Regions from separate parts of the Clostridium chauvoei genome, predicted to be linked through region 3. Evidence: riboswitches for the same ligand, from Rfam matches in the RefSeq annotation. Region 3 holds a riboswitch; each other region holds the start of a gene.
What was found. Region 3 has a riboswitch for S-adenosylmethionine ahead of metF (methylenetetrahydrofolate reductase [NAD(P)H]). Riboswitches for the same ligand answer to the same signal wherever they lie in the genome.
Positions count from the first base shown of each region.

Region 1 (8,144 bases), 1.1 Mb from region 3:
ATTCTTATCAGTCTCGGTCAACAAACCATATTACATATGCAAGAATCACAAACTTCTTGATAAATCATAAAATCAAATATTGATTAAGTTTTTGCCTCCGTTACCGAAGGTCTTTTTAGCATATTCAATTTTAAAATTTTCTTAGATATTATAAAGATATTTTTAACTATTATTCCAAATTAGCCATAAGCTATTTTTTCATACGAAACTTTACACTATCTAATAAAATATCTATATTTTTCATTTCCTTCCTTTAACATAGCATAATTATACATCATATCTTTATATTTATGCAATACTTTTTTGAAATATTTTTGTATTTTTTTAATTTTTATTCATCTCATTAGTATTCCTTTAGAGTTTTCCTTCTATAAACGCCTTAATTTATTTAACAATATATACTAATCTATCTTTTAATTAATGTTTTTATTAAGTTTTTCATGATAATATTGAGAATTTTTAATCTAATTAATATTCATTTAAAATGTATATTTATATATTAATTCCATTTAATTTTTATACAATATTTCTGCATATTTATTTTTTATGCTTTTATCTTTATGCATAGGCACTTTTTGAAAATTTTTAAATATAATATTTATTGAAAACAAAACGTAGTAGGAGTGGTAATATTGACTAACTTAAAAGAAAGACATCTTTTCCCTGGAGCTAATACTTCTGGAGGCTTTTTTTCATTTTTTGACTATATAATTTCTAAAGAAGAAGCAAATAGAATTTTTTGTATAAAAGGTGGTCCTGGAACTGGTAAATCTCATTTAATGAAAAAAATAGGCGCTCACTATCAAGCAAAGGGCTATACCGTTGAATATCATCATTGTTCTTCAGATGATAAATCTTTAGATGCTGTAGTTGTTAAAGAATTAAAAGTAGCATTAATGGATGGTACTGCACCTCATATAGTAGATCCAGTTTATCCTATAGCCATCGATGAAGTTTTAAATATGGGTGATTCTATGGATGTAGAATCCGTTTCTAAAAATAAAAAAGAAATTATATCTCTTAGTAAAGTAATTAGTAATAAATTTAAAAGAGCATATAGCTTTTTTGCAGCTGCAAAATCAATACACGAAGATTGGTGTAAGTTAAATGCCGAAGCTATTGATACCTATAAAATAGATACAATAACTGAAAGTTTAAAAGAAGAAATATTTATAGCACAAAAAACTGGTTATGGTAATGAAAGACATTTATTCGGAACTTCCTTTACTCCTAGTGGAATAATTACTTTTGTAAAAGATTTATCTTCTGAATTTAAAAATAAATTCGTTTTAAAAGGCGGTCCTGGATTTGGTAAGAGTCATATTTTAAAAGAAATCGGTAAGACAGCTCAAAAGAAAGGATACTTTGTAGAATATTTACACGATCCATTTATTCCAGATAGAATAGAGCATATATTTATACCAGAACTATCAACTTGTATTCTTACAGAAAATGAAATAAGTCAAACTGCTTTTTCTGGCAAGGTATATAATATTGAAGATTTCTGCAAAGCTGATATCTTAAATAAAAATAAAGATGATATAGAATATGATAGTAAAGTTTTCTATGATTTAATAACAAAAGGTCTATCTTATTTAACTGAAGCTCATGAACTTCATGATGATTTAGAATCATTTTATATCGACTCTATAAACTTTGATATCGGTAATAAAATTTATGATGATGTAATTGCTAAAATAAATAAATATGAATAGTTAGTTATATTTAATGAGCTTATTTTTAAATAAGCTCATTAAATATTTTCAAAAATAGTTTAATTTCTTAGAATTTTTTTAAATCTTTCTCATTTTTATTGTATTTTTTTTAATTTAATTATATTATATATAAGTATTTCAAATCTATTCAACAAAGGAGATGATTGAAAATGATTTTCAAAAAGAAAAATAACTTAGAGAAATCAGAATCTAATCATAATTTAAATAACATTCTAAATAAAAGAATGAGTGAGGGAAAATACTTATCATATAATGATTTTTACGATGCAAATTTAATTGATACATTAAATACTTTGTTAAGTTCATATTACGATAACAATGCTGTTATGGGTATCAATGATATAGTAAAAAATATAATAGAAATCGATTCTGTAGATGATATGTTAGCTAATTCAGCTGAACAAAAAGACATAATACAAACTATGTTAGCAAGTAGCGAAGAACTTGCATCTACTTCAGAAAACGTAGCATCATCTATTCAAACTGTTTCCCAACACTCTAATGATGTGAAAAATGAAGCTATAGATAGTATGCAATCAATTAATAATATAATTGATAATATAATAAATTCTTCATCAAACGTTTTTCAAATAAAAGAAAATATTAATCTAGTTGCAAATAAAGTTAATGATATAAACGAAATAATTAGAATAATAAAACAAATCGCTAATCAAACTTCTTTACTTTCTCTTAATGCATCTATTGAAGCTGCTAGATCTGGGGAAAGTGGTAAAGGCTTCAGCGTAGTTGCAAATGAGATTAAAAAACTAGCTGAATACACAAAAACTTCTGTAGAAACAATATCTGAAAATATTTTAGAATTAAGTGATAGTACTCAAGAAACTCTAGGTTGTACAAACAGTACTATAGAAGATCTTAATTTTGGAATTAATAAAATGGAGTCAATACCAAAGTATATGAATAACATAATCGACTCTATAAAAGAAATTGATGAGGAGTTTTGTAATATAGCTACAATATCCGAAGAACAAAGTGCAACTACAAATACAATGGCAGATAAATTAACTAAAATTGCCGAGTTCCAAATTAATTTAGATAATATGTGTAAAGATGTTGCAGATAAAATTAATAAAACTAGTGAATTCTCTAACAATATTAGAGTAAACCAAATTAACAATACTAATTTAACTTTAGCTGAAAAATTAGATACTTATATAGTTGACCACCTTCTTTGGAGATGGAAAATATATAATATGATTTTAGGCTTAGAAAATATTAATGAGAATAATGCATCAAATTATAAAGAATGTGCTTTAGGTAAATGGTATTATAATGAGTCAGATCCTAATATCATAAACTCGCCTTCATTTAAAAAGCTTGAGAATATACATATAGATTTACATAAAGAAGCTAGTAATGCTGTTATATGCTATAATCAAAAAAATATTACTGGTTGCTATAATCACTTAAATAATATGACAAGCATTTCTTCAAAAATCATACATATAATAAATGATTTAAAAAAACATATAAGTAATTAAAAAAAAGTATTATTTCATATATAGAGAGAATAGATAATTCTGTGTAATTATCATTTTTATTATTTTAACATTACTGGAAATTTTCATTTCCAGTAATATTTTTTTATATTTAAGAAATACTAATAATGTTTCTTATTACCTTTTTTAGTATTTCAAAAAAATCTAATAGTATGCATATAATTTATAAAAAGTACAAGCTTTTAAGCTAATTCATCTTTTAATTGATCTTCAAATATTATTGATAGCTCCGCTAGCGTAGCACCCCAATTATGTATAGGTTGAGTCCATTTTTCTAGTATCTCCATTGTTGCTAAGTAAACACACTTATTTAAAGATTCATCAGTTGGGAATATGACTCTAACTTTAGTGAATTTACGTATTTGACGATTAAAACCCTCTAAGATATTTGTAGTATAAATCATCTTTCTTATAGTTGGAGAGAAGTCAAAAAATGTTGAAAGGTTACTCCAATTGTTATACCAGGAATCTATTACTATTCCATATTTATCTCCCCATCTCTCCTTTAAATTATCTAGCTGTGCTAACGCAAGTTCCTCTGTTGTAGCCTTATAAACCTCCTTCAAATCTTTCATAAATGCTTTTTTATCTTTTGAAGCTATGTATTTTATTGAATTTCTTATTTGATGAACAATACATGTTTGAATATTTACTGATGGAAATACTGTTTTTATAGCTTGTGGAAGACCTTTTAATCCATCCATACAAGCAATTAAAATTTCTTTTACACCTCTATTTTTTAAATCATTGCAAATTCCTAACCAGAATTTAGCACCTTCTGCTTCATCAACCCATATACCTAAAATATCTTTATATCCTTCCATAGTGTATCCTAAGCATATATAGACAGCCTTGTTAACTATCTTTCCATTACTTCTAACTTTAAAGTACATAGCATCTAAATAAACTATTGGATATATTTTATCTAATACTCTATTTTGCCATTCGGCGGCGCTAGCAAGCACTTTATCAGTTATTTTAGATACCATCGATGGTGATATAGTTATTCCATATAAGTCTTCAATTTCAGCCTGAATATCAGATGTTGACATACCTTTAGCATATAAAGATATAATCTTTTTATCTAACTCAGTACACACAGTTTCATATTTTTTTATAATTTGTGGCTCAAATTCAGCATTTCTATCACGGGGTACGTCTAGGTCGACGTCACCGAAGGAACTTCTTAAATTCTTGCGACTATAACCATTCCTGTAGTTCTTCTTAGTTTGATCAACTGCTTCTACACGTTCATATTTATTTCTTCCTAGATGTTCTTCCATTTCACCTTCTAATATATTTTCAAGGACATCTTTAACTAATCTTTGTATTAATCCGTTTTTACCCATTACATCATCGATTGTTTTACATCTTTTAATTTCCTCATTGTAATCAAAGTTGGTATCAATTTTTCTTGTCATAATAATTCCTCCTAATTTATATAGTATATTATTCCAAAACTTCCAACTGTTAATACAAAAAAACAGTAGATAGTTTTATTTTTACACAAAACTATCTACTGTCTCTTCAAAAGAAGCTCCTATTTATTTCTCCAATACCAATATATTGAGATTATCGCGCATACTCCCATTAAATATGGATAGAATAAATATTTCATTATTGCAAAAGGTGATAATGTAGCTAATCCAGCTGCTGATATTAATTGTGCTCCATATGGAATTATTCCTTGAAATGCACAAGAAAACATATCCATTATACCTGCAACTCTCTTAGGTTCTAAATCAAATTCATCTGATATGTTTTTTGCAATAGGTCCTACTGTTACTATGGCAACTGTATTATTTGCAGTGCATATATCTACTAAACTTACTAGAGTGGCAATTCCAAACTCTGCTCCTCTTTTTGACTTAAAGTTTTTAAGACCTTTATGTAATATAAAATCTATCCCGCCATTATATCTTATAAGTTCAATTGTTCCAGCTATTAATAATGAAATTATAATTAACTCGCTCATGCCACCGATACCATTTGATATTGATCCGAATAATCCTAATAAATCAAAACTACCATAAAATAAACCTATAATTCCTGAAATTAATATACCACCTAATAAAACTAGAATAACATTAACTCCTACTAAAGCTGATGTTATTACAGCTATATATGGCAAGATTTTTATAAAAGTATATTCAACAGTTTCTACATTTGTAATGTTTGCATCTTTTGTTAAAAACCAAAGAATAAAAGCTGTCATTATTGCTGCTGGTAAAACAATTCTAAAATTCATTTTAAATTTATCTTTCATTTCGCAACCTTGTGTTCTTGTGGCTGCTATTGTTGTATCTGATATTATTGATAAATTATCTCCAAACATAGCTCCACTTACAACAGCTCCTACAGCTAAAGCAGTTGTAATTCCAGTTCTATCTGCAATTCCTACAGCAATTGGAACTAACGCTACTATTGTTCCCATAGATGTTCCTACTGATAATGCTATAAAACAAGCTATTATAAATATCCCTGGTATTAATAAACTACTTGGAAGTAATGATAACCCCAAATTTACAGTTGAGTCAACAGCTCCCATATCTTTAGCCGTTTGAGCAAAAGCTCCTGCTAAAATAAAAATTAATACCATTAATAATATATTAGAATTTCCCGCCCCCTTGCAAAATATTTCTACTTTACTTTCAAATTTTTCTTTTCTATTCATGATTATTGCAGTTAATGCTGCTGCTAAAAATGGTACAATTACAGATACTGCATAGAAATCTTTAGCAATTATAGATATTCCTAAATATACTGCTATAAATACACCTAAAGGTAATAATGATAATATTGATGATTTACTCTTCATTTTCTCCGCCTCCTATTTTATAGAATCTAAATTTAAAACGTCATAAAAAAAAGCTTCTGACAAAATCAGAAGCTTAAATAACTTATTTAAAAAAGTATATACTACGCCTCTTATCTTCCAGGTTTTACCTGCAGGATTTAGCACCATAAAAACTAATGAATGTTTTTTGGTTGCTGGGTTTCATAGGGCCAGTCCCTCCACCGCTCTTGATAAGATATCAATTTTAAATTTTCTTTATTATACTATCAATTTAATAGTAAGATGTCAATATAAAAATTATTTCTTTATTTATTTAGATATTCTTTTATTAAATATCTATTACTATTTTTTATTTAGTACACTTAAAGTAGAAATAAAAAAAGATTAGCAATTGCTAATCTTTTCTGGTGCGTCATCAGGGATTCGAACCCGGGACACCCTGATTAAGAGTCAGGTGCTCTACCAACTGAGCTAATAACGCATAATGGAGCGGGTGATGAGAATCGAACTCACGTAACTTGCTTGGAAGGCAAGGGCTCTACCATTGAGCTACACCCGCATGTCTTACTGACAGTAATTATTATAATATACATAATAATTACTGTCAACAATTTTTGTACACTTTAAATCACTTCTGTTAGAGATTTCAATAAAATATCTTTGAATTTCTCTCCTATTCTTCTATCTACTACGGCATTCTTGCAGATTTCTCTCCAATTGTCTATATCAACAGTAACTCTTTTTTCGAAGTCACTTGTTGTTGAGGTCATATAGCTAGATGAAATTACAAACTCACCTAAATCCTCAGCACTTTTGAATATCTTTATATATAAAAATTCTGTATGATCTCCATACCATACTCTATTAAATTCTCTTACAAATTTTAATATTTCAGGTAGAACCTTTTCAGTTGGTAAATCCCAACACTTCTTAAGCATATCTAGTTGTTTTATCATTAGTGAAGCTTCTTCTTCTGATATCTTTCTACTACTTTGAGCATCAGATATTACTTTTTCTACAGGAGTATTTGGTACCCTTAAAATTAATCTATCTTTTCCATAGATCCATTTATAAAAAGCTTCTTGTAAAAAAGAATATTGGATATACCCCAGTAAAGCTTTTTCATTTGGAAAATAACTCCAAACATTGTTAAGTCCATTATTCCTACAATAAATTAATGTGTGAATGTAAAGGCTTTTCTCTGTAGGGGGAGTATCCATAAACATATGTCCTCTTATAGTTTTATTTTCACTTATAAGATTTTCCCAGTAGTCAAAAGAGTCGTAATTCTGTCTCACCTTTATCACCTTTCTTTCTACTATATAATATATTATATAGTATAATGTACCATCTTTTCAAGTTGTTTCATTGTGTATTAAAGGTTATTTTAAATCCCTTGCTTAAATGAACATTCTGAAAACTTGCCTATTAATACCTTTGAATTTTAACCATTTTTACCTTATAATTTAAGTAAGGATAGTAAAAAAAAGGAGGCATAAGCTTTGTACCACTGTGAAATTTGCGGCTCACCAGCGGATGTTCATCATATAGTCCACAAACATGAAGGGGGGTACGACTTCGATTTAAATTATAAATATCTTTGTAACCTTCATCATAGAGGAAAAAATGGCCCCCATAATTGTATTGAAACAGATTTAAAATATAAACTTGAATTTCAAGACAAATTGTACAAGCTTTTACCTAAAGATTTTTATAGCGTCAAAGAGATTTCAGAAATTTTAAAATTACCTAGTTGCTCTCTTAAACGATTAATAAAAAATCTTAAACTATATAAAGAAGGTTATCAAAAAGATGAAATTATAAAACACTTAATGGGTGGAAAACTCTACTCCCACTCTATGTTAGATGAACTTGAACTTGAACATTTATTTAATAATATTAATATTAGCTAAAATTTAACTTATTATTCAATATAGGGTGATTTTTTATCACCCTTTTTTTAAAACCTTTGTATTACATAATATGTTTAGAAAGCAAAAAAAATAACACAGTTGCCTGTGTTATTTTTTTGGAGCGAAAGACGAGACTCGAACTCGCAACATTCACCTTGGCAAGGTGACGCTCTACCAT
Region 1 covers NZ_CP018624.1:2,291,657-2,299,800, forward strand. Annotated here, with positions in the region: partial or broken gene BTM21_RS10690 (IS6 family transposase) at 1-60, shown strand, start outside; gene BTM21_RS10695 (PRK06851 family protein) at 633-1,715, shown strand; gene BTM21_RS10700 (methyl-accepting chemotaxis protein) at 1,886-3,238, shown strand; gene BTM21_RS10705 (IS256 family transposase) at 3,439-4,677, opposite strand; gene BTM21_RS10710 (Na+/H+ antiporter NhaC family protein) at 4,797-6,074, opposite strand; SAM riboswitch class I at 6,182-6,290, opposite strand; tRNA gene BTM21_RS10715 (tRNA-Lys) at 6,459-6,534, opposite strand; tRNA gene BTM21_RS10720 (tRNA-Gly) at 6,539-6,612, opposite strand; gene BTM21_RS10725 (hypothetical protein) at 6,677-7,351, opposite strand; gene BTM21_RS10730 (HNH endonuclease) at 7,556-7,966, shown strand; tRNA gene BTM21_RS10735 (tRNA-Gly) at 8,084-8,144, opposite strand, start outside.
Region 1: it holds a riboswitch for S-adenosylmethionine, as region 3 does, so the genes downstream of both, BTM21_RS10710 (Na+/H+ antiporter NhaC family protein) here and metF (methylenetetrahydrofolate reductase [NAD(P)H]) in region 3, are expected to answer to the same signal.

Region 2 (8,144 bases), 360 kb from region 3:
TTATTTCATTCTCATCATTAACTCTTTTTATCTTAGTTAAACATTGAGGACATAAGCCTATATAATCCTCTTTATAGCAATAAATACATTGTGACTCTGGTGGATATATTATGTCTAATACATATTCTATAATGTTTTTTAATATCTTAATAAACCTTTTTCCCATATCTTTTTATTTAAATTCCTTGAGAATTTTTTTGCTTCCTCCATATCATTTGATATATCTCTAGATACTAATAGAATTTCCCCATGCTTTTCAGGATTTTTTCCTGCCTCTGCACATAAGTATATTATTTTTTTATAAGAATAAAATCTATTATCTGAAAAAAGTGCTACAATATTTAATTCTGTTATTGCTTTTAAATAATCTCCAAAATAATTTGTTATTATAAAGACTCCTTTATCTTTAATTTTTAAAGATGATTCTAACTCTTTTAATGGTCCATCTCTAAGTAATAACAAAAATTTCGCCCCTGATATTTTAATTGTATTAGAATACTGCTTATATACTCTTCTAGCTTTTTCTTCAGTTGGAGCATATATAATTACCTTGCTTTTATTATCCCTAAACCAAAGTAAATAATCATATAAACTGTATGGAATATCATCATCTAGCTTAATTCTAGTATTTAATATTCTAGGTTCTACATATGGTTTATTACTTATTAAGGATGATATCTCTACTTTTTCTCCCATAGAAACTATTCTTTCTATAGAGTAGACTATTATTCTTTTACTATATATATACATAGCCTCTATTAATTCTATTAATTCATCTTTATTCATTAATGAAAATTTACTTATATCATCTATTATACATAAATCATATTCTCCTCTTACATTAATCATATTTTTAAAGCTTGTAAAAGTTATAGTTTTTTCTGATTCCCCTTTTTCTATATAAGAATAAGTTATTCCTTTATCCTTTAATTTTATTTCTTTTATAAGTTCATCATTTGGCGAATTATTTCCCCATATATACAGTATATTTCCGCCTTTTCGTGCAATTTCATTTATTATACTAGAATATATTAAGGTGCTATTATATGGGCTTGTAATAATGTTTAATATTTTTGACTTTCTTAAATACCATTTATTTATTTTAGTTAAACAATTAGTAAATTCTTTATGATTAATTATTTTCTCGTACCCCATAATAAATCTCCTTATTCTTCACTAAAAACTTCTTCTGATTTTACATCTAGGATTCTTTCTTTAAGAGAAGAATATCTATCCATACTCCTAACATTAGAAACCATATACTTTAATGCTTTCGGAATACCAACAACTACTACAAGTTCCTTAGCTCTTGTTATTCCTGTATATAAAAGATTTTTATTCATTAAAAAAGGTGATCCCATAAATGCGGGTGTAATTATAACTTTAAATTCGCTTCCTTGACTTTTATGAATTGTTATTGCATATGCTAATTCTAATTCATCTAGATATATGTAATCATATATAACTCTTCTTTCATCATCAAATATTATAGTTATAGTCTTTTCTGATTCATTTATCTTTTCTATAAAGCCCATATCTCCATTAAAGACTCCAACACCTTCATTATCTCCATCTCCATTTATTCTAAACCATTTAAGGGAATAATTGTTTTTAGTCTGCATGACTTTATCCCCTTCCCTAAATACCATTTCTTTCGATTCTTTTTCTTTTTTATTTGGTGATTTAGGGTTTAAAACTTCTTGGAGTTTATTATTTAAATTTTGAACTCCTAAAATTCCTTTTCTTGTAGGAGTTAACACTTGCATATCTCTAAGTTTATCCCAACTTTTATTAAAATTAGGTAGCCTTCTATTTATTAAATCTATAATTGTATTTAATATATCGTCTAATTCCTGCTTATTTTCAAAAAAGAAATCTCCTTCTTTTTTGTTAGTTTCTGGCATTTCCCCATTATTTATCTTATGCGCATTAGTTACAATCATACTCTCTTTGCCCTGTCTAAAGATATCCTTAAGCCTTACTACCTTAATAAACTCACTTTCTATTAAGTCTTTAAGGACATTTCCTGGTCCTACTGATGGTAACTGATCAACATCTCCAACTATAATTAATCTAGTTCCTAATTTTACAGCCTTTAAAAGACTATGCATAAGCATTATATCAATCATGGATGCTTCATCTATAATTATTACATCCCCTTCTAATGGTGATGTTTCTCCCTTTCCAAAAAAGGAATTTTCCTCATCACTTACCCCCATCTCTAATAATCTATGTATAGTTTTAGCTTCTCTACCTGTAGACTCTGTCATTCTTTTTGCAGCTCTTCCTGTTGGTGCTGCTAGTAAAACTTTCATTCCGTTATTTTCATAAATCTCTATTATAGCCTTTATTATTGTAGTTTTTCCCGTCCCTGGTCCACCTGTTATTATTTCTATACCATTATCAAAAGCACCTATTATTGCTTCTCTTTGTGATTGAGCAAATTCTATATTATTTTTCTTTTCAAAGGATTTTATTTCAAATTCTACATCTGTATTTATAGTTCTAAAGTTTTCTATCCCTAAAGTTATTATTTTATTTGTTACACCTAATTCACAATAATAATATGGTATTAAGAAAACACCTTCTATCTCTCCTATTTTTTCAATTTTTATTTTGCCATCTAAACTTGCATTATAAATATTTTCTTCAACTAATTCCTTATCAACAACTAAAACCTTAGAAGTTTCATCAATTAACATTTCCTTTGGCATATATGTATTCCCTGCAGCAGAAAATTGATTTAATACATATCTAATTCCACTTTGTATTCTAAAGGGTGATGTATTTTCTATACCAAGACTTTTCGCTATTCTATCTGCTGTTATAAACCCTATACCAGAAATTTCATCTGAAAGTACATAGGGATTTTCTTTTACCACATCTATAGCTGCATTACTATATTTTTTGTATATCTTTATACATTGATTTGTTGTCATACCATTATTTTGAAAATAAATTATAATATCTTTTAGATCTTTTTGTTCAAGATAAGATTCGTATATTATTTTATACTTCTTTTCTCCTATACCTTCTATATCTTGTAACATTTCTATATGATTATCTAAAATATCTAAAGTTTTTTCACCAAATTTCCCTACTATTTTTTTTGCTGTTACTGGACCTATTCCTCGAATTATACCTGTACTTAAATACTTTTCTATTCCTTCTACTGAACTTGGTAATACTTCCTCATATTCATTTATATTAAATTGTCTTCCAAATTGTTTATGCAGTACCCAATCACCCTTAATTTTTACTTGCTGACCTTCCTTTAATAAAGGTACTACACCAACTGCATTAATTAACTCTTTATCTACTCTTACTTTTGAAACTACATATCCTGTATCTTCACTTTTAAATACAATCGTTTCAATAACTCCATTTAGGATTTCCATATTATCGCTCCAAATCTTTTAATAATATTTTAATCTTATACTTTTTATTATATAATTATAACATAAGTCTAATTTCAAAAATTTATTATCTAATAATTTGTGGACTTAAGAAAAAAAATATGGAGGTGTATTATGTTAATTAAAAACTGTAATATTATTTTCTTAGACAGAATTGAAAACGGTTCTGTACTAATAGAAGATGGTAAAATTAAAGAAATTAACCCAACTAACATAAACTGTAATGATGTTATTAATGGAGAAGGATTATATTTATCTCCTGGATTTATAGATGTTCACATTCACGGTGCTGCTGGTTACGATACTATGGATGGTACTGTTGAGGCTATAAATGAAATATCTAAAGCAATAGTAAAACATGGGACTACTTCATTTACACCAACTACTATGACTGTTTCTATAGATGATATAAGAAAATCTATGGAATCTATAAAAAAATGTAAAGAAAACGGTACTGATGGAGCAATAGTTTTGGGAGCTCACTTAGAAGGTCCTTTTATAAGTCCTAGTGCTATTGGAGCTCAAAATCCTAAATTTTTAATTCCTCCAACTATTGAAAATTATAACTCTATGGTGGGCGATGCTAAGGATGCTGTTATTTCAATAACAATTGCCCCTGAAGTTCCTGGAGCAACTGATTTAATTAAACACTTATCTGTTGAAGGTATTGTTTGCTCAATGGGTCATACAAAAACCACTTATGCAGAAGCTATGGAAGGTATTAAATGCGGATGTTGTCACTCAACTCACTTATTTAATGCTATGACTCCATTTTCTCATAGAGAACCTGGTGTTGTTGGAGCAATTTTTGATAGTAATATAACTACTGAAACTATCTCTGATGGAATTCATATTTCATACCCATCATTAAGAGTCGCTTATAATCAAAAAACAACTGATAAGGTTTTATTAGTAACTGATGCTATGATGGCATGTGGAATGCCTGATGGTATGTATTCTCTTGGTGGCCAAGATGTTGTAGTTTCTGATGGTGCTGCAAGATTAACTACTGGTAGCTTAGCTGGTTCAGTATTAACTTTAGATAAAGCTATTAGAAATGTGTATAACAATACAAACTATTCATTAAATGAAGTAGTAAAAATGGCAACATTTAATGGAGCTAGACATTGTAAAGTTGAAGATAGAAAAGGTCTTATAAAAGAAGGTTATGATGCTGACTTAGTATTATTTGATGAAAATATAAATGTAAAGAAAGTAATCGTTAACGGAAAAGTTGTTCATACTGCATAAAATTAATAAAAAAGATATAGAATATGATAGTTACATACTCTATATCTTTTCTTTATATCTAATTGCTATTAGATATATTTTTTTATTTCTTCTACTTTATTTAATTGTTCCCATGGTAAGTTAAGGTCATTTCTTCCAAAGTGGCCATATGCTGCTGTTTGTTTGTATAATGGTCTTCTTAACCCTAAATCTCTTATTATTGCACCTGGTCTTAAGTCAAATACTTTTTCTACGATTGAAGCTATTTCTTCCTCTGACTTTTTACCAGTTCCAAAAGTTTCTATTGATATTGATACTGGTTTAGCAACTCCTATAGCGTATGCTAATTGTACTTCTAACTTATCAGCAATTCCTGCTGCTACTAAGTTCTTAGCTACCCATCTTGCTGCATAGGCTGCTGATCTATCAACTTTTGTTGGATCTTTTCCTGAGAATGCTCCACCACCGTGTCTTCCAGCTCCACCATAAGTATCAACAATTATTTTTCTTCCTGTTAATCCTGAATCTCCTTGAGGACCTCCAACTACAAATCTACCTGTTGGATTTATAAAGTATTTAGTGTTTTCATCTAATAATTCTGCTGGAACTACAGCTCTTATTACATGTTCCATTAAGTCTTGTCTTATTTGTTCTTGTGTAACATCTTCTCCATGTTGAGTTGATATTACTATTGCATCTATTCTTATAACTTTATTATCATCGTACTCTACTGTAACTTGAGTCTTTCCATCTGGTCTTAAATATGATAATTGACCATTTTTTCTTACTTCTGATAATCTTCTAGATAGTCTATGAGCCATAGCTATTGGTAATGGCATATATTCTTCTGTTTCATTTGTTGCAAAACCAAACATCATACCTTGATCTCCAGCCCCTACAGCTTCAACAGCATCCTTCTCACCTTGTCTTGATTCTAAAGCTTCGTCTACACCCATTGCTATATCAGTTGATTGTTCATCTATTGATGTTAAAACTGAGCATGTAGCACAATCAAATCCATATTTAGCTCTATCGTATCCTATTTCTTTTATTGTTTCTCTAACAACTTTTGGAATATCAACATAACAATTAGTTGATATCTCACCCATAACTAATACCATACCTGTAGTAACTGCTGTTTCACAAGCAACTCTAGCATTAGGATCTTTTTCTAATATACTGTCTAATACAGCATCTGAAATTTGATCACAGATTTTATCTGGATGCCCTTCTGTAACTGATTCTGATGTAAATAATCTTCTCATATAATAAACTCCCTTCAATTTATTTGATATTAATTCTATATACAATTGTTATAATCTAAAGTTAATTTTAAAATAAAAAAAGTCTCTTCGATAAGAAGAGACTATAAACGTCAAACTCTTTCTTATCTTGTGAAATAATATTCCACAGGAATTGGCACCTTTGTGAAATCACAGGTTGCCGGGTTTCGTAGGGCCCTTTCCCTCCACCTCTCTGGATAAGAACTAATATCAATTTTATTCGAAACAGATTATAACATTTTTTATTCTATAGGTCAACATTTTTTATTCTGTTAATTCAAAACATTATTTAAAATACTATTTTAGAAAAATAAAAAAAGCAAGATTAATATCTTGCTTTAATGGTGGGGGAGGACGGATTCGAACCATCGAAACGAAACGTAACAGATTTACAGTCTGCCCCCTTTGGCCACTCGGGAACTCCCCCATTATTGGAGCTGGCAATAGGAATCGAACCTACAACCTGCTGATTACAAGTCAGCTGCTCTACCGTTGAGCCATGCCAGCGTATATTTTATTTTAATTTAAGTGGTGGGCACAACAGGGATCGAACCTGTGACCCTCTGCTTGTAAGGCAGATGCTCTCCCAGCTGAGCTATGCGCCCTTAAATAATTTAAGTTAGTTTTAATAAAATGGTGGGGGAGGACGGATTCGAACCATCGAAACGAAACGTAACAGATTTACAGTCTGCCCCCTTTGGCCACTCGGGAACTCCCCCATTTTATTTGGAGCTGGCAATAGGAATCGAACCTACAACCTGCTGATTACAAGTCAGCTGCTCTACCGTTGAGCCATGCCAGCATATTTTTTCAAAGTTAAAAATGGTGGGGGAGGACGGATTCGAACCATCGAAACGAAACGTAACAGATTTACAGTCTGCCCCCTTTGGCCACTCGGGAACTCCCCCATAATTAACTTTTAATTTCTTATGTCCCCTGAACAAATTTATATCCGCTCAACTGACAATGACTAGTATATAATCATTAAGTATTAATTTCAAGTGTTATTTATAGTTATTTATTAAAATTATTTTTATTTTTCTTGTTTTATCTCTATATTTCTCCCATTTAATCCTATTAGCATTTTTTTTAATTACTAATGCTCATCTATTTTATTATCTTATAAAACCTTACTTTTCTTTATGTATTTTTTGCCAATAACTATTATATTCTTAATACTCTTCTCATATATATTATCCATAGGGGGTGAAGCTTTGATAAAACATAAAGTTTTTTATGAGTCTGATTTAGCTTACTACGAAATAGCTAATGTGTTGAAAAACTATATATCTAAAAATACAGTAATAGTTTGTATTGGTACTGATAAATGCATTGGTGACTGTCTAGGACCTTTAGTAGGTACATACTTAATAGATAACCAATTTAAGTTACCTGTTTATGGAACCATAGAGGCACCTATCCATGCTTTAAATATAGAACATCGCCTATCACAAATAAAAAAACTTCATCCTAACGCTAATATAATTGGAATTGATGCTTGTTTAGGTGATGCAAAGTCAATAGGTGAAATTCACGTAAGAAACTATCCTATCCATCCTGGTAAAGGGGTTGGCAAACGACTTCCTGACGTTGGTTCTACATCAATTATAGGAATAGTTGATTCTAGTGATAATGCTGAATTCTTCACATCTAGAAGTATTCGTCTTCATTTAATTATGAGTATGGCTAAAGTAATTGCTCGAGGTATATGCAAAGGATATTATTTATCAAATATTGATAATTAGAACAAACATATAAAAAAGGTATAGAATTCTAATTCTATACCTATATGTTATATAATATTAATCAATTAATGTTATCTCTTGTCCAATTAATGATGAATCTAATTTATCTAAATATCCTAAAACTTTTCCTGTTCCTTCTACTACTGCTTCCACTGGATTATTTGCAACAGAAACCCCTACGCCAGTTTCTTTTTCTATTAACTTATCTAGACCATCTAATAAAGATCCTCCACCTGTCATTAAAATTCCTTTTTCTATTATATCTGCAGCTAGTTCTGGTGGTGTCTTTTCTAAAACAGACTTAACTTGTTCAACAATTAAAGTTACTGATTCTTTTAAAGCTTCAGCTATTTCCGACGTTGCAACTGTAACTTCATCTGGTAATCCTGTAACTAAATTTCTACCTTTCATAGTAGTAGTTAAATCTCTTGAGCCTACAAATGCCGCTCCAACTGTTATCTTTAAATCTT
Region 2 covers NZ_CP018624.1:193,373-201,516, reverse strand. Annotated here, with positions in the region: gene BTM21_RS13885 (ComF family protein) at 1-166, opposite strand, end outside; gene BTM21_RS01025 (hypothetical protein) at 139-1,155, opposite strand; gene recD2 (SF1B family DNA helicase RecD2) at 1,167-3,398, opposite strand; gene nagA (N-acetylglucosamine-6-phosphate deacetylase) at 3,531-4,667, shown strand; gene metK (methionine adenosyltransferase) at 4,736-5,911, opposite strand; SAM riboswitch class I at 6,031-6,133, opposite strand; tRNA gene BTM21_RS01005 (tRNA-Tyr) at 6,272-6,356, opposite strand; tRNA gene BTM21_RS01000 (tRNA-Thr) at 6,362-6,436, opposite strand; tRNA gene BTM21_RS00995 (tRNA-Val) at 6,459-6,534, opposite strand; tRNA gene BTM21_RS00990 (tRNA-Tyr) at 6,564-6,648, opposite strand; tRNA gene BTM21_RS00985 (tRNA-Thr) at 6,657-6,731, opposite strand; tRNA gene BTM21_RS00980 (tRNA-Tyr) at 6,753-6,837, opposite strand; gene yyaC (spore protease YyaC) at 7,144-7,674, shown strand; gene mreB (rod shape-determining protein MreB) at 7,732-8,144, opposite strand, start outside.
Region 2: it holds a riboswitch for S-adenosylmethionine, as region 3 does, so the genes downstream of both, metK (methionine adenosyltransferase) here and metF (methylenetetrahydrofolate reductase [NAD(P)H]) in region 3, are expected to answer to the same signal.

Region 3 (8,144 bases):
TTATACATTTTATAGCTTTATATATTTCCAAAATATATTCTGGTGTTGTACCACAACATCCTCCAACTATATTAACTCCATTTTCTATAAATTCTATTATACCATTTTTAAATTCTTCTTTAGATATATAATAAATTGCATCCCCTACTGAAAAAGAAGGTAAGCCAGCATTAGGTTGCACTATTATAGGAATATTAGTCCACTCTTTAATTTCTTTAACTATAGGAAGTATTTCTGATGGGCCTAAAGAGCAATTTATACCTAATGCATCCACACCTAATCCTTCTAATGTAATTGCCATACTTGATGGCTTACATCCTGTAAATGTTCTTCTACTTTCTTCAAAACTCATAGTACAAAATACTGGTAGATTGGAATTTTCTTTTACTGCTAAAACTGCTGCTTTTGCTTCATATAAATCTGTCATAGTTTCTATTAAAATAATATCTACTCCATACTTTTCTGCCAATATAACCTGCCTTTTGAAAATCTCATAAGCTTCATCAAAAGATAGAGTTCCCATTGGTTCTAAAAGTTCTCCTATAGGTCCTATATCTAAAGCTACTAAAACATCCCTATCCTCTTTAGCTTCCATTGCTAATAAAATTCCTTTTTCTACGATTTCTTCTACTGTATATATAGTTGCTTCTAGTTTTTTTTCATTTGCTCCAAAAGTATTTGTAGTAATTACTTTTGCTCCTGCCTCTATATACAACTTATGAATTTTTTTAATAATTTCTGGATGTGTTATATTTAAAATCTCTGGATTTTCACCAAGTTTCAATCCTTCTTTTTGAAGCATAGTTCCCATAGCCCCATCAAATAATAATATATTATCTTTTATAAACTCCTTAATCTCCACAATTAACTCCCTCTTTTCTGAAATTACAACTATTATAATTGCTACAATCTATACATCTTCTTTTTTTGACAATTTTATTACCATCAACAATCCCCATTATTGCTGTTACTGATCTCCTAGGAAATAAAATATTATTGGATGATACAGTCACTCCTATTTTTTTATTTGCTTCTATTATTTGTATAAAATTTTTTTGAATACCTATATCTAAGTCCCCATATCCTGGACTAAATCTAAAAGTTAAGCTTTTATTCTCTTTAATTAGATTCTCTCTAATTTCAGCTTCTATACAATCACATAATTCTTCTACAATTGTAGTTGCACACGCATCCATTATTAAAGCTTTTGTTAAATTAATTCTTTCATAAAGTTTTATCTTTTTTTCTACATCACTACCTATTGTAACTGCAATTAAAATACACTCCTTTGAGTTCTCTAAATGTTTTTTTATATCTTCTCCTTTTAATAATAAACTATCACTATTCATGCTTATCTCATTATTTTTCCTATCTATATTATAAAATTTATATACATATCGTGGTATTATTAATTCTTTAACTTCTTTTCTGCACTCCTCTATAACACAATCTAATTCCTTATCTATTTCTTGACCCTTATAGCCTAGATATCTAAGTACTTCTTTTTTATTAACTTCAAACTCTTTAATATTTTTCATATTACAATACTTCCTTTAGATAACTTATCATCATTTACATATCTTAGTATTGTTTTAATATTATCATTTATTCTTCGAGCTATATAAGGATTATTCATTGTGTATAAATGTATCCCATCTACTTCTGAAGAAATTAAATCAACTATTTGCTCTACAGCATATGCTATTCCAGCATCTCTTAAAGCTACTTTGTCATGCTCATATTTGTCAATTATCTTTAAAAACTTTTTAGGTAAGGTAGCTCCACAAAGAGAAACTATTCTTTGTATTTGTCTAGTATTTACAACAGGCATAATTCCTGCTTGAATAGGAGATTTTATATTATTTTTTTCTTTTTTATCTAAAAAATCATAAAAATAATTATTATCAAAAAACAACTGAGAAATAAAATGATTTGCACCCTCTTGCTCTTTCACTTTTAAATACATTATTTCTCTGTTTACATCTTTATAATCTTGATGTCCTTCTGGGTAACAGGCTCCTGAAATATTAAATTCATTTCTCGATTTTTTTATATATTCAATAAGATCTTTTGCATAATTAAATTCACCTTTTATCTCTTTATTTATAGGTATATCCCATCTTAATGCAAGTATATTAGTTACTCCAATTTCAGATAAATCATTTAACATAAAATCTATTTCTTTTTTTGTTGAACCTATACATGTTAAATGAGCTAAGGTTTCAATCCCATATTTATTTTTAACTAAAGCAGATAACTCTCTAGTTCTATTTTCTACTAAATTCCCTCCAGCCCCATAAGTTACGCTTATAAAGTCTGGATTTAAATCTTTCAATTCTTCTAATGTAGAATATATAGTCTTTATATCCGATGTTGGTTTAGGGGGAAAGATCTCAAAGGAAAAGACTACTTTCTTTTTGTTAAATAATTCTGTAATACTCATATATACCTCCAATAGTATATTCTCTTATCCCTCCTAACCTAATAAATTTATAAAAAAAATACCTAAAGGATAACCTTTAGGTATGTAAAATTCGCCTATAAAATCACCCTTATCTATCAGGAATTAGCACCACATTCTATTGAATAAACAATAAAATAGGTTGCCGGGTTTCATAGGGCCAGTCCCTCCACCACTCTGGATAAGAAAATATTTATTTTTTATCATTATACACTAGTTAGAAAATGTTGTAAATATTTTTAATTAATTTTATTTATATTAAAATATTCATCTTTAAATATAGCCATTAATATATCATCATGATATTTTCCATTTCTATATATTTCTTTTTTAAGTATACCCTCTTCTTTGAATCCTATTTTCTTATAACACGCTCTAGCTCTTTCATTAAAAGAAAATACACTTAACTTTATTTTATCCAAATTTAATTCTTCAAATATAAATTTTATAAGAATCTTTAAAGCGTCAGTTCCATATCCCTTGCCCCAATATTCTTTATCTCCTATCATTATTCCTATAACACAATTTCTATTTTTTATATTAGTAGAATTTATACTGCATCCACCTATATATTTATTAGTTTTTAAATCCTCAATTGCAAAATCATATGTTAAATTTGCATTACTCTTTCTTGTTTTAATCCAAGCTTCCTCTTCCCAAATAGTCATTGGAAATGCTGCATCAACAGAAATAAACTTTTTTACTTCTTCATCATTAAGAAACTCATGTGCCTTTACAATATCTTCTTCTTTATAAGCTCTAAGTTTAACTAAATCCCCTTTAATCATTTTTATCCCCCTCATAAGTTTTCTTAAAATATTATCACTCAATTTAAATTGAGTCAATATTTTCCTTATAAAAATAAACCCATTAAGAAAAATTCTTAATGGGCTTTATATGATCAATTATTTTTTTACTAGTAACAATACTATTGAGATTATACTAAATGCTAAACTTATAGCATTTATATAGGTTACAACTTGTCTTGGACTGAAACCCTTCGCTTCTAATCTATAATGTATTTGACTTCTATCAGCTTGATAAACAGGCTTTCCTTCTGAAAATCTTTTGAATATAACAAATAAATTATCAAATATAGGTACTGCTAAAGCTAATATCGGTATAAATAAACTCATTATAGTTGCTTGTTTAAATGCACCATCTAAAGCTATTATACTTAATATAAAACCTAAAAAATTTGCACCTGAATCCCCCATAAATGTTTTAGCTGGATATTTATTATACATTAAAAATCCAATAGCTACTCCTGAAACTATAAGAGACATAATAACAGATTCACTTTGATTTAATATTAAAGCTGCTCCTGCAAAAGTAATAGCTGAAATAAATGATAATCCTCCTGCTAATCCATCCATGCCATCTGACCAATTTATAACAGTAGTTACTCCGAATATCCACGTTATAGTTAAAATAAATTGGATAATTGGATTTAAAGTTATGTACTCACCTGTAATTGGATTAGTAAATCCTACAAATGCTATTCCTGCTTTAAATATAAGTACTGCTGCCAATAGCTGAATTATAAGTCTTGGATATATAGGAAATTCTTTTCCTCTTGATTTATAAAAATCATCTATAAATCCAATAAATAAAATTAATAATGAACTAATAGTTAACCATATTTTCTCACTTATTGGAGATGTATTATTTATTGTTAGATAAACAGTAAAGAAACCAATAAACATAGCTACTCCACCACATAAAGGTATCTCTCCTCTATGTTTTTTTCTCTTCGTTGGTTTATCTGTAAAATTATATTTAAAAGACATTTTCATTAATAGTGGCATAATTAAATACACTATTAAAAATGACATTGCAAACGCTAGTATATATTGCATAATCGATTACTCCTTAGATTATCTTTGAATAAAAAATTCCTATGTTAACGAATAATTTCTTATCTATTATACTATTATTGCCAACCTTTATCAACCGAAAGTAATTATATAATTTAGTATGATGTTACTTGGATTTTTATGTAAATTAAAAGAGAGCCCTAAGGCTCCCTTTTAGTTAACTTCTTGCTTCTATCATATCTTTAACCTTCATTAATCTAGTTAAAGCTCCTCTTTCATTTTCATCAAGTTTCATTCTTATATACTTGATAGTTTCTTGAAGAGATGGTATTGTCATATATTCAAGAGCATTAACTCTTCTTCTAGTCTTTTCTATTTCATCAGCCATAAGCTGTGTTGATTTTTCAACTTCTGCAAGTTCTAGAAGTTTTGGTAGTATTCCATAAAGTTTTCCAATAGCATCATCTAATTCTGCAGATGTATTAGCAAATCCATAAGGATATATGCTTCCCTCATCTCCTTCTAGTTGTCTCTTGAAATTCATTTCAGGAACATTAACACTCATGATGTTTTTTGTTCCAACTTCAACTGAAATACTTTCCTTTGGATAAGCTACTGCTTCCTCAAGAAATTCAGAACTCATTACAGCACTTGCCATAACAAAATCCTTCAATGAGCCTTGAAGTTCAGCTTCTACAGACTTTCTTAACTCATTATTATATTTAACAAGATTAACGAATTGTCTCATAAGCTCATCTTGCTTATCCTTTAGTAGTTTATGTCCTCTAACAGCTGTTGTTAATCTTTTCTTCAGCTTAGACATTTCCATTCTAGTAGGATTGACGTTTAATCTTGCCATGATCTATTCTTCATCTCCCTTTGGCATATACTTTTCAAGATATTCATCTCTAATTCTCTTAAGTTCTGTCTTAGGAAGTATCTTAAGAAGTTTCCAACCTAATTGTAATGTTTCTTCAATTGTTCTATTAGTAGTGAATCCTTGTGAAACATATTCATTTTCGAAAGCTTCAGCAAATTTTGCGTATTGTTTATCAGTATCAGAAAGAGCTGATTCCCCTAAGATAGCTGATAATTCTTTAGCTTGCTTACCTTGTGCATAAGCTGAGAATAATTGGTTCATTGTATCAGCATGGTCTTCTCTAGTCTTTCCTTTACCTATACCTTTATCTTTAAGTCTTGAAAGTGATGGTAATACATCTATTGGAGGCATAATACCTTTCTTATATAATTCTCTTGAAAGTATTATTTGTCCTTCTGTTATATATCCAGTTAAATCTGGAATTGGATGTGTCTTATCATCTTCAGGCATTGTTAATATAGGAATTTGAGTGATTGATCCTTCTCTTCCTCTTATTCTACCTGCTCTTTCATATAATGTAGAAAGGTCAGTATATAGGTATCCTGGATATCCTCTTCTACCTGGAACTTCTTTTCTAGCAGCAGATACTTCTCTTAATGCTTCTGCATAGTTTGTTATATCTGTAAGTATTACAAGAACTTGCATTCCCTTTTCGTATGCTAAGTATTCAGCACAAGTTAATGCCATTCTTGGAGTAGCTATTCTTTCGATAGCTGGGTCAGATGCAAGGTTCATAAATAGAACTGCATTATCTATAGCACCTGTTCTTTGGAATTCTTCAACGAAGAATTGTGATTCTTCGAATGTAATACCTATAGCTGCGAATACAACTGCGAAGTTAGAGTCTGAATTTAAAACTCTCGCTTGTCTAGCAATTTGAGCAGCTAACTCTTTGTGTGGAAGACCTGAACCTGAGAAAACAGGTAACTTTTGTCCTCTAACAAGAGTATTAAGACCATCTATAGCAGAGATACCAGTTTGGATAAACTCTGATGGGAAGTCTCTTGAAACTGGGTTTATAGCTTCACCATTTATATCTAATCTTTGTTCTGGTATGATATTTGGACCATTATCTATTGGATTACCCATACCATCGAATATTCTACCAAGCATATCTTCTGATACACCTAATTCAAGAGGTCTTCCTAAGAATTTAGCTTTAGTTCCCTTTAAGTTGATTCCTGAAGAACCTTCAAAAAGCTGTACCATTGCTTTTGATCCTTGTATTTCTAGAACCTTACCTCTTCTTTTTTCACCAGTTTGAAGTTCAACTTCAACTAGTTCATCATATTTAACGCCTTCAACACCTTCAACTACCATTAAAGGCCCAACAACTTCTGTAACAGTTCTGTATTCTTTAAGCATTTTGAACCCCTCCTTCGTTGATTAATGTATCTATAGCAGCTTTTAATTCATTAGCAATATCATCCATTTTAGCTATATCTTCTTCGTGAATGTACTTACTTCTAGCTATCTTATCTCTTACATCATCTAATTTTAATATCTTATCTAAGTAAACTCCAGCATCTAAAGCTCTTTCTGATTCAACTTGGAATAAAAGTATTAATTTAAGCATTCTGTATTGCTTTCCTAATGAAGCATACGTATCTATTTCATGGAATGCATTTTGTTGAAGATAATCTTCTCTTATTGACTTAGCAACTTCTAGCTTTAATCTATCTCTTTCTGATAGAGCATCGATACCTACAAGTCTAACTATTTCTTCAAGTGATGATTCTTCTTGAAGTATAGTCATAGCTCTTTGTCTTAAGTATGACCAGTCTTCTGCTATTTCCTTGTTCATCCAACTATCTATAGTATCATCATATAATGAATATGAGTTTAACCAGTTAATTGATGGGAAATGTCTCTTATATGCAAGTTGTGCATCTAGCCCCCAGAAAACTTTAACTATTCTTAGTGTTGCTTGTGATACTGGTTCTGAAATATCTCCTCCTGGAGGTGATACGGCACCGATTGCTGTTACAGCACCTTCTCTGCCATCTTTACCTAAACAAACAACTTTACCTGCTCTTTCATAGTAATCAGCAAGTCTTGATCCTAAGTATGCTGGATATCCTTCATCACCTGGCATTTCTTCAAGTCTACCTGACATTTCTCTTAATGCTTCTGCCCATCTTGAAGTTGAATCTGCCATTATTGATACTGAGTATCCCATATCTCTGAAGTATTCAGCTATTGTAATACCTGTATATATGCAAGCTTCTCTAGCAGCAACTGGCATATTTGAAGTATTAGCTATAAGTACTGTTCTCTTCATTAAGCTTTCCCCAGTTTTTGGGTCAATAAGTTCTGGGAACTCGTTAAGAACATCTGTCATTTCGTTACCACGTTCTCCGCATCCAACGTAAACAACTATTTCACTATCTCCCCATTTAGCTATAGCATGTTGAACAACTGTTTTACCAGCTCCGAATGGACCTGGAACTGCAGCAGCTCCACCTTTTGCTACTGGGAAGAAAGTATCTATAACTCTTTGTCCTGTAGTCATTGGTGCTTCTGGTTTAAGTTTCTTAGCATATGGTCTACCTTTTCTAGCTGGCCATTTTTGCATAAGCATTATGTTCTTTAAACCTTCTTTTGTTTCTACAACACAAACAGTTTCATCAACTGTAAATTCTCCTGATTTTATTTCCTTAATAGTTCCTTCTACTCCGTAAGGTACCATTATTTTATGAAGTACAACTTTAGTTTCTTGAACTGTTCCTACAACGTCTCCTGGTGCAACTTCATCCCCAACTTTAGATGTTGGTTTAAATTCCCACTTCTTTTCTCTATTTAATGATTTAACTGCTACACCCTTCTTTAAAAATGGTGAATCTGCAGCTTTTTCTATAGCATCAAGTGGTCTTTGAATTCCATCGAACATTGACTCTATAAGTCCTGGTCCTAGTTCTATACTTAATGGTTCTCCAGTTGTTATAACTGGGTCTCCAGGGCCTATTCCTGTAGTTTCTTCGTAAAC
Region 3 covers NZ_CP018624.1:551,629-559,772, reverse strand. Annotated here, with positions in the region: gene BTM21_RS02575 (homocysteine S-methyltransferase family protein) at 1-862, opposite strand, end outside; gene BTM21_RS02570 (vitamin B12 dependent-methionine synthase activation domain-containing protein) at 852-1,538, opposite strand; gene metF (methylenetetrahydrofolate reductase [NAD(P)H]) at 1,535-2,443, opposite strand; SAM riboswitch class I at 2,550-2,649, opposite strand; gene BTM21_RS02560 (GNAT family N-acetyltransferase) at 2,701-3,249, opposite strand; gene BTM21_RS02555 (MraY family glycosyltransferase) at 3,367-4,320, opposite strand; gene BTM21_RS02550 (V-type ATP synthase subunit D) at 4,496-5,137, opposite strand; gene BTM21_RS02545 (V-type ATP synthase subunit B) at 5,141-6,523, opposite strand; gene BTM21_RS02540 (V-type ATP synthase subunit A) at 6,516-8,144, opposite strand, start outside.